Linked DNA regions of Agarilytica rhodophyticola. The protein of the gene in region 2 interacts with the protein of the main gene of each other region in a pairwise test. Links are inferred from orthologs where the notes say so. Each region holds a gene or a part of one and is shown on either strand. Other genes may lie near its edges. The genes, in order: uvrB and uvrA.

What was found.
Region 1: the proteins of uvrA (region 2) and uvrB interact in binary tests that used the Escherichia coli proteins (3 or more experiments, as listed by UniProt). The link is inferred for Agarilytica rhodophyticola from one-to-one orthologs.

What each region holds. Positions count from the first base shown.
Region 1 is NZ_CP020038.1:4,187,600-4,194,270, forward strand. The notes cover bases 3,706-6,671. They hold uvrB (excinuclease ABC subunit UvrB), read right to left. Parts: upstream 6,209-6,671; coding sequence 4,202-6,208; downstream 3,706-4,201. Other genes in these bases: BVC89_RS17585 (metallophosphoesterase family protein), read right to left, coding at 3,706-4,196; rlmKL (bifunctional 23S rRNA (guanine(2069)-N(7))-methyltransferase RlmK/23S rRNA (guanine(2445)-N(2))-methyltransferase RlmL), read right to left, coding at 6,250-6,671. Also shown: BVC89_RS17555 (Hsp20 family protein), read right to left, coding at 1-268; BVC89_RS17560 (DUF503 domain-containing protein), read left to right, coding at 463-744; BVC89_RS17565 (TIGR01777 family oxidoreductase), read right to left, coding at 763-1,662; hpf (ribosome hibernation-promoting factor, HPF/YfiA family), read left to right, coding at 1,947-2,264; BVC89_RS17575 (GGDEF domain-containing protein), read left to right, coding at 2,433-3,125; ppnP (pyrimidine/purine nucleoside phosphorylase), read left to right, coding at 3,128-3,412; more of BVC89_RS17585, read right to left, coding at 3,450-3,705. UniProt on the Escherichia coli protein: The UvrABC repair system catalyzes the recognition and processing of DNA lesions. A damage recognition complex composed of 2 UvrA and 2 UvrB subunits scans DNA for abnormalities.
Region 2 is NZ_CP020038.1:5,141,840-5,148,936, reverse strand. What follows is about bases 1,639-5,030. They hold uvrA (excinuclease ABC subunit UvrA), read right to left. Parts: upstream 4,665-5,030; coding sequence 1,839-4,664; downstream 1,639-1,838. Other genes in these bases: BVC89_RS21365 (LuxR C-terminal-related transcriptional regulator), read right to left, coding at 4,738-5,030; BVC89_RS21375 (hypothetical protein), read left to right, coding at 1,639-1,789. In the rest of the region: BVC89_RS21380 (MECDP-synthase), read right to left, coding at 1-713; more of BVC89_RS21375, read left to right, coding at 1,442-1,638; more of BVC89_RS21365, read right to left, coding at 5,031-5,421; BVC89_RS21360 (MFS transporter), read left to right, coding at 5,818-7,097. UniProt on the Escherichia coli protein: The UvrABC repair system catalyzes the recognition and processing of DNA lesions. UvrA is an ATPase and a DNA-binding protein. A damage recognition complex composed of 2 UvrA and 2 UvrB subunits scans DNA for abnormalities.

The DNA.
Region 1 (6,671 bases), 950 kb from region 2 along the record:
GATGCAAAAACTGCTGATTTCTATTAGCGCTTTCTTTCTTGCCTGTCACGGTCAAATTATTTTGCTTAATCTCAATATTGAGTTCAGACTCGGTAAAACCCGCAACAGCCATTGTGATTCGGTATTCATCCTCACCTATTAATTCAATATTGTAGGGGGGATAGGATGTCTGCCCTTGTTCGGTACGGCTAATATTGTCAAGCAAGCTGGCAATACGATCAAAGCCAATGGCAGAACGGTAAAGTGGGGAAAAATCAAATTCTCTCATAATCAATATCCTCATTAAGAGCAATAATTTAGTTTGCGACTTATCACTATGATCAAGTCAGTAAATACATTAGAATTTACTTATGTTTTTAGAAAGATAACTAGAAACATAAGTGTTTTAGTAAACCTCTCATTGAGCAGGCTCATTTCTTAACATGGTGTCGATCTAGAGTTTTTCAAGAAAAAAATTAAAAAATGTTTATCGCTATATTAGAAATCAAATTTTATTTACATGGTTGTTTATCGCTAAAAGAGAAACGCCATAGGATCGGCGGCTTGAGAGATAAATATGGTTCTAACAAAAACCTGGCCGTATGCGAAAGTGGCACGCTAGACTCAAAGCAAAGAGCTGAGTTATCTTTTGTTTGCGCGGCAAACGATAAGAAAACGGTAGAATCTATTTTGTCAAAAATAATCGACTACTGTGAAAGTAGCATCGACGCTGAACTGACCCACCACAAAATTGAGTGGGTCTAAAATAAGCGGCGACAGGCCCTAAACACTTGCTGCAAGAGCGCCATCAAGATACTGATGTTGAAAGTGATAACCTGCTTGCTGTAAACGCGTTGGGAGTACTTTTTGCCCACCAAGCAAAAGTTCTCGCGCCATATCCCCCAAACCAATAGATAGCAAAAAGCTAGGAGTAGGAATAATCGTCGGTCGCCTCAAAGTTTTTCCCAAAGTTGAAGCAAAATCGCGCTGTTGCACAGGATTAGGGGAAGAGAGATTGTAAATGCCACTCATGTGTTTATTATCGATAATATGTAAAATGGCATTTACAACATCATCCATATGAATCCATGAGAACCACTGGCTACCGTCACCTATAGCTCCCCCTAACCCCATGCGGTAAATGGGCAATAGTTTTTTCAAGACACCACCGTGTCCAATAACAACCCCCAGGCGCGCAATGGCTAAACGTGTAAACTCTGCAATTTCATTGGCTTCCAACTCCCAGCGTTGACACAAACTGGCGGCATAACCTACACCCACTTCGCAGGCCTCATCTTTATCCTCATCACCTAAGCCATAAAAACCGATAGCAGAAGCATTGATAAACACATGCGGACACTGTTCTTCCTTTTTTACCTGCTCAATCAAATCACGCGTCAAAGTGATGCGACTGTTTTCCAGCTCTTGTTTTCTTGATTGTGACCAACGTTTATCCGCAATCGGCGCCCCTGCCAGATTTACTAGAGCAAACACAGGCTCCTCTATATCCGCATAGTTTAAAACATAGCTAATTTTCTCATTTGATCGCTTTTTTTCGGGATGACGACTTTGAATGACTACCTTATGTCTATCCGAGCGAGACAACCAGGCTTTGCTTAATTCGGTGCCAATAAAGCCTGTGCCACCGGTCAAAAAAAGTACTTTATTGAAAACATTACTCATCTTTACGCCTATTTTCGTCGATATTAAGAGTACTCATATGCAAAGCACTCGAGGTATTAACCATAGAAAAAACAGTCTTCTTCCTGCTTATACCCGTTTTCGCAAAAAAAAAATCATAATATTCTTAAAAAGTCCTTGAAATTTTTATTACAGAAGTCAATATAGGAGTGTGGCCACATTATTTTAAGCACTTGATTTTGAGAAGCTAGCTTTACTTTTCTAGACGATTTTCGTTTAGGAATACGCTAGTAAATTGAACGGCAAATAATGGAGGTAAGCCTATTATGAAGGCTAATGCAGACGTTGTATATCGCGATTTCGATGCGTCACCTGCACTAAATGACATCATCTATAAAAAGATCGAAAAACTCCACAGATTCTCTGATTCTATCATTCATAGCCGCGTTGTATTAGACGCCCCTCACAAACACAAGCACAAAGGCAAGTTGTTCCGAGCGTCTATTGAGCTGGGAGTAAAAGGCTCTCCCATTACTGTATCTCAAGACGATCCATCTGTGCATATCGCTGTCAGAAATGCGTTCTCTGCATTAGAAAGGAGATTAAAAGAAGCTTCTGCGAAAAGAAAAGACACCCGTCATTAATATTTATTAAGTACGAATAGTCTAATTAATCATATCCCAATATTCGCCACCCGCGAATAAGCCCCTCTAAGCAAGGGTTCCGTCCCTTCTTAGAGGTTGCGCTGGAACACTCCCATCTTTAACGCTATAGTAATAAATATATAAATATCAGCGTTAGGTTTGCAGCAATTGGGGACAAACAACACACCAGAAAAAATATCGGGCTGTCCATTGGGCAATGCCAGCTGTCCCATCGACGAAACAATTGCGGCTTTAAAACAAGAAATTCAACAACTCAAGCAGCAGGTTAGCACTGATCCTCTTACCGGCTTATTTAATGTTCGCCATTTGCGCTTTACTTTAGAGCAAGAGATGGAGCGAACTTATCGCAGCCATCAGCCCACAACCTTTATCATTCTCGATGTAGATCATTTTAAAAGGGTTAATGATAATTATGGCCATGTGGTAGGCGATAAAGTTTTAATACATCTCGCATCGTTAATAAAAACGGAAGTGAGAAAAATTGATATCCCTTGCCGCTATGGTGGCGAAGAGTTTGCCGTAATACTCCCCTCCACTCCTATTTTAATTGGTATTCAGGTAGCTGAACGTATAAGAAAGAAAATTGAAGAAACGCCCTTTATAGATCATGAACACAATTTAGCTATTACCATAAGTGCAGGCATCGACTCCTTCACTCGCAAACAAAATAGAAGTCTCGATGACTTTATTGACGGAGCAGACCAACAGCTATATAAAGCTAAACAACTAGGTCGTAATCGCATTCATCACGCCTCAGAGAAAGCTGCAATAAAATCTGAAGTGACACAAAGCGAAAAAGATGCCCTGTTCAATCAATTATCAGACGATAGCGAGGAGTGAAAATGCCAGATGTAAATGAGTACTTTGACGGTAAGGTTAAATCCATAACACTAACAACTAGGACATTACCGGCAACTGTAGGCGTCATGGAAGCGGGAGAGTATCGCTTTACCACAGACTGTAAAGAAATTATGACTATCGTCTCAGGAGAATGTCAGGTCAAGTTACCACAGAATGATAGTTGGCACACCTTTATTGAAGGCCAGGTGTTCGAGGTCGAAGCACATCAATCCTTCGAGCTAAAACTTGACATCGATGTGGCATATCTCTGCCAATATATTCGCTAGGTCCGGTTAACAGTAATTTAATTACTCCTGTTTGCAATCAAACAGCACGCCCGCTACTGAGTGCAAAGGCCCAGTCTTCTCGGCCATGACTAAGCGCAAGATCTACTGCTGGAGCGACATCGTAGGGAACTTTAACTAGCTCCACTTTCCATTTTTGCGCGGCTGTTTTTTCTAAAATAGCGTAAGAAGCCATACTGCTATACGTTTCCATCATATGCTGGCATGGCAATTCATCGCTATAAGCGGGCAAGCCGACGCTGCCTGGATTAACAATGGTTTGCCCCGTTTGTAATTGCACCACGCGAGGGATGTGGGTATGACCACATAAAATAATCTCTGATTTTTGACCCGCAAGATACTCACTAATTTCCTGCTCCGGGCGTAGCTGAGGCTGACCACTTTGCACATCTTCCAAAAGATAAATCAGATCACTCGTCGGAGTACCATGACAGCAATATACCTCTTTAGAAAACTGTCGATCTTTCGGTAACGCACGCATCCAAGCGACGGCTTGATCATTAAGGTCATCAAAAATAAATTTGAGTGTTGGATTAGCATCAATATCTTTTTGAGAAGCATCAAAAATCTGTCGATCCTGATTACCCGCGATAGTAATAAAATCAAACTGCTGCAAGTACTCGAAAGTTTCCTGGGGTGCGATCGGGCCGTAAAGAATATCACCAAGATTAAACATAGCATCCACTTTGCGACAAAGCACATCATCCATAACTGCGCGTAACGCATAAATATTGCTATGAATGTCTGACAGTACTGCAATTTTCATCGATCTTACATTACCTGAGTTTTTAATTGTTGAATACGATCTCTAAGATCCGCGGCTTTTTCAAAATCCAAATCTTTAGCTGCAGCAAACATTTCTTTTTCCAAGGCTTCAATATGCTCCCATGGAGATTTACCATCCGGAACATCTAGCGCGTAATCGCGAGTTTTTTCTGCCACCTTACGTTTCTTGTTGCCTGCCTTCGCCCCTGGTGCTCTGGCGCCCTCCATAATATCAGCCACAGACTTTTTAATGCCTTTAGGCACAATGCCATGTTGCTCATTAAAAGCCGTTTGTTTGCTGCGGCGGCGCTCAGTTTCGTCGATCGCACGCTGCATTGAATCGGTCACTCTATCGGCGTACAAAATCGCTTTGCCGTTAACATTCCGGGCAGCTCGACCGATGGTCTGAATAAGCGAACGATCCGAACGCAAAAAGCCTTCCTTGTCCGCATCAAAAATTGCTACGAGTGATACCTCGGGCATATCCAGGCCTTCACGTAACAAGTTTATTCCCACCAATACATCAAATTCACCTATTCTCAAATCACGGATAATTTCCACCCGCTCAACCGTATCAATGTCTGAATGCAAATAACGCACTCGTGTTCCGTGTTCCATTAAATACTCGGTAAGATCTTCCGCCATGCGTTTTGTTAACACGGTAATTAATACTCGCTCGTCTGCCGCGACACAACGACTTATCTCCGACAAGCAATCGTCAACCTGTGTTTGCGCGGAGCGGATTTCGACAATAGGATCGAGTAATCCTGTGGGGCGAACAACTTGCTCGATGACCTGCCCCTGATGTTCTTCCTCATATTTGCCAGGTGTTGCCGAAACAAAAATCATTTGCGGAGCTAAACGTTCCCATTCATCAAAGCGTAAAGGGCGATTATCTAAAGCAGAAGGAAGACGAAAGCCATATTCAACTAAAGTTTCCTTACGGGAACGGTCACCTTTATACATAGCGCCAATCTGCGGCACGGTAACGTGAGACTCATCTAATACTAGCAGAGCATCTGCAGGCAGATAGTCAAATAATGTAGGTGGTGGCTCACCACTTTCCCGACCAGATAAATAACGGGAATAGTTTTCAATGCCGGTACAATATCCCAACTCTTGCATCATTTCTAAGTCGTATTTAGCACGCTGCTCCAGCCTTTGGGCTTCTACCAACTTATCAATTGAGCGTAATTGTTTTAGACGTTCTTTTAATTCATCTTTAATGCCATCGATAGCTTCTAATATACGTTCACGAGGAGTGACGTAGTGGGTCTTTGGATAAATAGTGTAGCGTGGTACCTTTTGAAAAACTTCACCTGTGAGCGGATCAAAGATAGAAATCTGTTCTACTTCATCATCAAATAATTCAATGCGCATGGCTTCGGCACTGGAATCTGCGGGAAAGACATCGATCACATCCCCCCTCACGCGATAGGTGCCACGACGAAAGTCTGTCTCATTGCGCTCATACTGTAACTCGGCGAGGCGACGCAAAATTTGGCGCTGATCCAAAGCATCACCTCGCACCACATGTAGCATCATCTTCATATACGATTGAGGATCGCCCAAACCGTAAATAGCCGACACCGTCGCCACCACTATAGAGTCCTTGCGCTCCATAAGAGCCTTGGTAGCCGACAAACGCATCTGTTCGATATGTTCATTTACCGATGCATCTTTATCGATAAATGTATCTGAAGATGGCACATAGGCTTCCGGTTGATAGTAGTCATAGTAAGAAACAAAGTACTCAACCGAGTTATCGGGAAAAAACTCCCGTAATTCTCCATAAAGTTGCGCTGCAAGCGTTTTATTATGGGCCATGACAATAGTGGGACGCTGTACTTTTTGTATAACATTAGCAATGGTGAAAGTTTTACCTGAACCTGTCACCCCTAATAATGTCTGGTGGGCAAGACCGGCATCCAAGCCTTGCACCAAACCATCTATTGCAGTCGGCTGATCACCTGCAGGACTGTACTTACTTTTGATGTTAAATAGCTTCGACATATGATGTTTAACCAATATTGAGTATCAAGGGTTAACAAACGCTAATGTTGAAATTTCCAACACTTATGTATTTTTGTATTACGTTCAAAATCTGGATCTAGTGTATCCATAGTAATATCTTCTACTTTATATCGCTGGATAATTGTATTATCTATTTTAAAAGTTCTCAGATTAGTAGAAAAATAAAGTGTACCCTTCGGGGTCAATAGTTCCATACAGCGATTAATTAATGTCATATGATCTCGCTGCACGTCCAATACTGTTGAAGTTTTTTTGGAATTAGAAAAAGTTGGCGGGTCTAACATAATTAAGTCAAAACCTTCTCGACACTGCTGCAACCACTGTATACAGTCAGCCCGCACTAGGCTATGACGCTGGCTATTAATATTATTCTTCTCATAGTTCAACTTCGCCCAAGACAAATATGTATTGGACATATCCACACTGACGGAAGACTGCGCAC
Region 2 (7,097 bases):
TTACTTGGGTCACGCAATAATTCATATGAGGAAGATGCTGTTACAGGATTGCCATTGAGATCTTCTACATCTGTTACAACAACAAGATATTTGGTTTTTGGCATTAAAGGCTTAAGAGGCGTAATACGCAGAGTATTATTGTTACCACCATCTTGGCTAATAAGTTCTGCACGCGCAGTGGGCATTGCCAATGCCCCTAGTGTCGCAGCATCAGAGGTCGCTGCCGCAGTTTGATATGTTACCGCTTCTGCGAAAGTGGGAACTTCTACACTACTACCATTAATCGATGCCTGGCTGAGGCCATCGCCACTTGGATAGGTTAAAGGTAGCAGAAATACATTCTGATTTGGATTGGGTATCACTGCGCCATCTGCGGCAACAAAGTTAGCGGCATTTAGGTTTTGCGCTGTATTAAGAGAAGACGAAAATCGAATGTCAAAAGGCGATATCACTGAGTTGCCGTCTAAAGAATCAATACCAGTAACCACTGGATTCGCGGGATCAACGCCAGCGCTCATGGTGCCATCGGCCGGTGACTGTGCGGCAAACAACAAGTCATTTGGAATTGGTAATTCACTGGTTGCTGGACTGAAAACTGCAAAAGTTCGGTTGATAGGGGCGTTTGTATTACTTGTTTGATCATCGTCACCACCGCATGCGGTGAGACCTAGAATCGATGCAAGCATTAAACTGCTAAGGCGGTACTTGAGCATCTTGTATCCCTCGATATTTATTATTGATTTACTTTGGGGGGCATCAACAATGAAGTCCCCTCGATAAAGAGATCGGGAAATCACCACTGAAACTAATCATTGTGCATTTTGGCACGTACTCTTGCATCATATGCATGTTTCGGTTTGATTTCAAACAGCTGTTTAATTTTTATAATTTTTCTTATCCGAGTTTAGCTTTTCTACAGAAATTAGCCTAGACCTAATCTCTGAGAAAACCTACAAAAATAAACGCTTGCAAACACGTAAGACGAAATATTTTTCACCGAGCAACTTAGCCTTATTTCTTAACCACTAAAGTGGCGCTTAAAATAAAGTTTGGTGAGCTTCACAATCTTGCAATATTTCGCTGAGTTTGTGTGATTTATATTTCAAACTGACAATTTAGGATGTTTTAGTTATTACAAATGGTGTAATTTTGATAGTGCCATTTTTGTTATTTTGTGCGCCATATGTTTTATAATGCGCCAAGTGATGCGTGTTAATAGTTTTGATTGCTGACATTTAAATCATTTTTTTCAAAAAAAGCTATGGGCGACAATGACTTAACTGCTAATATGTGTTATTAGAAATAGGTGCCAAAAATGTGATCTTGTTCAAATTTTTATTTTTTTGTAAGCCAATATATCGATTTTGGAGTTTGATTTTGAATGAGTCTCGTGCAATTCTGCGCACCATAACTTTTAGTTGATTAGAGAGGCGGTTGGGGAATGGAAGAAAACTTTCTGTTTGGCACCAGATCTATCATTATTAGCAATATTAAAATTATCGTTTTACTTATAGCAATTTTTACAGTGTCTTTTGTTTTATTGAATTCTGCTTGGGATAGCGATCAAGGATTGGGTTTGCAGGGATTAGGCGTACAGGTAGAGTTAGATGATGTACTTGCATCTCATGGTTCTGTGACTTCCTGTATCGAATTGGACGCCATTGCCAATGAAATTGAAATTACCAAGAGTTCAATCGAAAAAGCTGCGCGTAAAATCCATGACTTTTTACCGCATTTTTCACCAGATAGCGAGGAGGCGCCTAAATACTGCGCTCTCAAGCTCGTTTAATTAGAAATATTCTCGTTAATGTAATGAGATAGAATAGGGCTTTAGAGCCCTATTTTTGTAATAGCGGCTTTAAAAAGCGTCCAGTATGAGATCCCTTTACTTTAGTGACTTGCTCAGGTGTCCCTTCAGCAATAATCTGCCCTCCACCACTACCTCCTTCAGGTCCTAGATCAATAATCCAGTCAGCGGTTTTCACTACGTCTAAATTATGTTCGATAACAACCACGGTGTTACCGTGATCTCGCAAGCGATGGAGTACAATAAGCAGTTGCTTGATATCGTGAAAATGCAAACCTGTGGTAGGTTCATCCAGGATATATAGGGTTTTACCAGTATCTCGTTTAGACAGTTCCCTGGAAAGTTTTACCCGCTGTGCCTCACCACCCGAAAGGGTTGTAGCAGCTTGCCCGAGACGTATATAAGAGAGCCCCACATCCATTAAGGTTTGTAATTTCTTAGCAACACTGGGAATCGCATCAAAGAATTCACGTGCGTCTTCCACCGTTAGATCCAAACACTCATGGATATTTTTGCCTTTGTATTTAATATCCAGCGTTTCTCGGTTGTAGCGCTTGCCATGGCAGACATCACAGGGCACATAGACATCGGGTAAGAAGTGCATTTCCACTTTGACAACGCCGTCGCCCTGGCATGCTTCACAGCGTCCTCCTTTTACATTAAAGCTAAAGCGACCCGGCTTATAACCTCGTGCTCTAGCCTCGGGGGTGCCGGCAAATAATTCTCGAATTGGTGTAAAAATACCGGTGTAAGTAGCGGGATTGGAACGCGGTGTTCTGCCAATAGGGCTTTGGTCTATATCTACACACTTATCAAAGTTTTCCAGACCCTCTACGGCCTCATGTTCAGCGGCAGTTAACGTGGTCGCACCATTGAGATGTGTGGCTGCCAGTGGGTAGAGCGTGCCGTTAATAAGGGTTGATTTGCCCGATCCAGAAACCCCGGTAATGCAGGTCATAAGACCGCATGGAATATTAAGCGTTACATCTTGCAGGTTGTTGCCGGTTGCCCCGATGAGGGACAATATTCGGTCTTCATCGTAAGGATGACGCTCATCTGGAATATCTATGGCTTTTCGTCCTGACAAATAGTCGCCAGTGAGAGACTTGCGTGACTTCTCTATTTGGCTGCATTTGCCTGCCGCGATGATCTGACCACCGTGAACCCCAGCACCTGGGCCTACATCAATGACGTAATCAGCGGTTCGTATGGCGTCTTCATCGTGCTCTACCACGATTACAGTGTTGCCTAAGTCACGTAAGTGTGTGAGGGTTGAGAGTAGCCTGTCGTTGTCCCGTTGGTGCAATCCTATTGAAGGCTCATCGAGAATGTACATAACGCCCACCAAGCCTGCACCAATTTGACTGGCCAAACGAATACGTTGAGCTTCCCCACCGGAGAGAGTATCGGCACTGCGATTAAGAGTAAGATAATTAAGACCAACATCCACTAGGAAGCGAAAGCGATCTTCTACTTCTTTTAGGATTTTATCTGCAATCTTACGCTTGGCTCCGGTGAACTTTAACTTCTTGAAGTAAGTATACGCTTCGCCCACAGGCATTTCGGTAATTGTTGGAAGATTGCGATTATCTATAAATACATGACGTGCATCTTTTTTCAGCCTGGCGCCATCACATTCCGGGCAGTTCATGGTAGAGAGGAATTTTGTCAGTTCTTCTCGCACTGAAGCCGAATCAGTATCGCGATAGCGGCGATCCATATTGGGAATGACCCCTTCAAACGTATGGCTGCGGTGATAAGTATCACCTCTGTCGTTGACATAGCTGAAGTCAATCACTTCATTTTTTGAACCATAAAGAATGATATTACGGTGCTTTTTAGTGAGTTTCTTCCATGGCTTATCAATATCAAAGCCATAATGCTCGGCGAGAGAGTTGAGCATATGGAAGTAATAGAGGTTGCGTCTGTCCCAACCTCGTATAGCACCTTCAGACAATGAAGACTCTGGAAATTGGACAATTTTCTCTTCAGAAAAAAACTGTTTTACACCTAAACCGTCACACTCAGGACAAGCACCAGCAGGGTTGTTAAAAGAGAAAAGGCGGGGCTCTAATTCTGCCAGTGAGTAGTCACACACAGGGCAGGAGTGCTTAGCTGAAAATATTTGATCAGGATTTTTGCCATCCATATCAGCGATTATAGCGATGCCGCTAGAGAGGTTAATGGCAGTCTCAAAAGACTCTGCAAGCCTAGTTTTTAGGTCTGCTCTTACCTTAAAGCGGTCAACGATGACTTCGATCGTGTGTTTTTTCTTCTTATCAAGGGCAGGAGCATCATCCAGATCGACTGCGATGTTGTCGATGCGAGCACGGATAAATCCATCTCTGCGCAGAGACTCTAATACGTGTAAGTGCTCACCTTTACGATCTCTAACTATGGGTGCGAGCAACATGGTTTTGCTGCCTTCAGGCATTTTCAGCACAGTGTCTACCATTTGGGATATGGTTTGTGCTGCCAGAGGCTCTCCGTGAATAGGGCACCTCGGTTCGCCAACACGGGCAAACAACAAGCGCAAATAGTCGTACACTTCAGTGATGGTGCCCACTGTTGAGCGAGGGTTGTGAGAGGTGGATTTTTGTTCGATAGATATTGCTGGACTTAAGCCTTCAATATGATCCACATCTGGCTTTTCCATCATGGATAAAAACTGCCTGGCGTAGGTCGACAAAGACTCTACGTAGCGTCTTTGTCCTTCGGCATATAGTGTGTCAAATGCGAGTGAAGATTTGCCTGAGCCTGAAAGGCCTGTGATTACAACAAGTTTATCCCTTGGGATTTCAATATCGACGTCTTTTAAATTATGAGTACGAGCCCCACGAACTATAATCTTTTCCACTAATTTACCGATCCGCTGATTTTAAAGCGGACTAGTATACGGGGTTTCGAAATACTGTGGCAATATACAGTCTTTAGAGGTTGTTGATATTTTGATGATCCCGTGCCCAGTTGCTGGCCTCCATCCTATTTCTGACACCTATCTTCTTATAAATGTTATAGAGATGGCTCTTTACGGTATGTTCGCTCAGAGACAAAGAAGCGGAAACGGCAGAATTACTCATGCCGTCTTTAATCATTTTAAGAATTTCCCGCTCGCGGTTAGTTAACTGGATATTGGATAGGGAGTGGCTTGCGTGATTTTTGCCAGCGACTATTTGTCTGTGCTTATTGAAAAAGTTATGCAGCAGTCGTCTCGGTACCCAGTAATCGCCGCCTAACAATTGTTCAATTCCGCGTAACAGCTGATCTTGGGGAGTATCAACGTAGAATATCCCTGAGACACAAGGCCAATCCAATAGGTTTTCATGTTCATCACTGTGCTCAGCATTTAGCAGAGCTGTCACCACATTGTCAGAATGAGCACTTAGTTCACGTAATATGTTGTTTAAACTGTCTATACTCTCCTGCAGGCAGTCGAGCAAGACGAGCTGAATGTCTTCTGGGAGCTTTTTAGTATCGCGCTTTATAATACTGCACTTGGCATTGATATGCTCACCGATGAAAGTAGCGAGAAGAGTAGTATGAAAGCTCTCATTACTTGAAACAATTGCAATGTGTATTAATGGGATTTTTGCGCCCTGACTCTGTTCTGACACGTCTTTACCTGAATGAACAAAGCGGTTAAACCGCTAAATTTGTTTGGATCGTCACTGTTTATATTTGTTTTTGTCTAAAAAATGCACATAATGCAAAAACTTGGCATATTGTAACGTAATTTGTGTCACAAAACGAAGTGGCACTTTTTTATACCTAAAGTATAGTCCTTGTTGAGCTTATAAATAAACGTCCTACATTGTCTAGACGAGGAAAACGTAAAAAAGTTTGTCCACTATTTGTATGACAAATAAAGCTTAACTGCCTAATCTTTAGCTTCCTATTTTCCCTAAACTTGTACCTTTTCGTACATACCTAGATTGATAGTAGATCAATTCTGTTCTTGTTTGGACTTGACTGCTAAAATTCCCGCATTTTTGGTTTTCGAGGACCCGCTTTTGTCTGAAGTTCGTACAGTGTCGTCACTTGCTCTGCTCTATGCATTTAGAATGCTAGGGCTGTTTATGGTGTTACCGGTATTGATGCTTTATGGAGATCAATACCAGGGAGCCACACCGCTTTTGCTAGGACTCGCTCTAGGTGTTTATGGACTCACGCAAGCTTGTTTTCAAATTCCTCTTGGTATGCTCTCAGATATTGTCGGCCGTAAACCTGTTATTGCTGGGGGGCTCGTTGTCTTCGCTATTGGCAGTGTTGTGGCTGCTGTTGCCACAACAGTGGAAGGTCTTATCATCGGCAGAGCTTTACAAGGGAGTGGTGCTATCGCGAGTGCTATTATGGCGATGGTGGCGGATCTTACTTCTGAAGAAAACCGCACAAAGGCGATGGCGGCGATAGGGGCCTCTATTGGTCTATCGTTTTCTTTGGCCATGATTCTCGGCCCGGCATTAGCCGCTATTAAGGGCTTATCGGGAGTATTTGCTTTGTCTGCAATATTATCTTGCATTGGCATTGCTATCGTATTTTTTCTTGTGCCCACGCCGACAAGTAAAGGGGCTCATCGAGACGTTGCCGCAACACCTGAGCTGTTCAAGCAAAGTGTTCAGAATGGTCAGCTGCTGCGATTAAACCTGGGTATATTTTCGTTACATTGTATTTTAATGGTGAGCTTTGTATGTATTCCGGGTGTCTTGGAGTCAACATTATCTTTACCTAAGGAAAGTCATTGGCAGTTTTACTTGCCGATCCTATTGCTTGCTTTTATCGCGATGTTGCCACTGATGATTGTGGCTGAGAAGAAGCGCAAAATTAAGCCGGTTTTTTTGGCCGCAGTATTGACCTTGAGTGTCAGCTGTTTGCTTTTAATGTTACAGCACCAATCCTTTGTTGGGGTGGTTTTCATTGTTTTTGTATTTTTCGTGGCTTTTAATTTGTTGGAATCCATTCTGCCTTCGCTAGTAAGCAAAATTGCACCAGCGGGCACAAAAGGTACGGCCATGGGAATTTATTCCACTAGCCAGTTTCTCGGAGCTTTTAGCGGAGGTTTAGTTGGTGGTTGGATACTACAACATTATTCCGTGGCCATGGTGTTTGCTTTTTGCGCTGTCTTAGCGCTTCTATGGTTTATCGTGGCTATATCCATGTTACCCCCCAAGCATCTTACTAGTTTATGTGTCAGTATCGCCGATGATGAGAGAGTGAAAAAGATATCTCAAATCAGTGGAGTGGAAGAGGCATTCCATGTGATCGAAGAGTCACTTTTATATTTGAAAGTAGA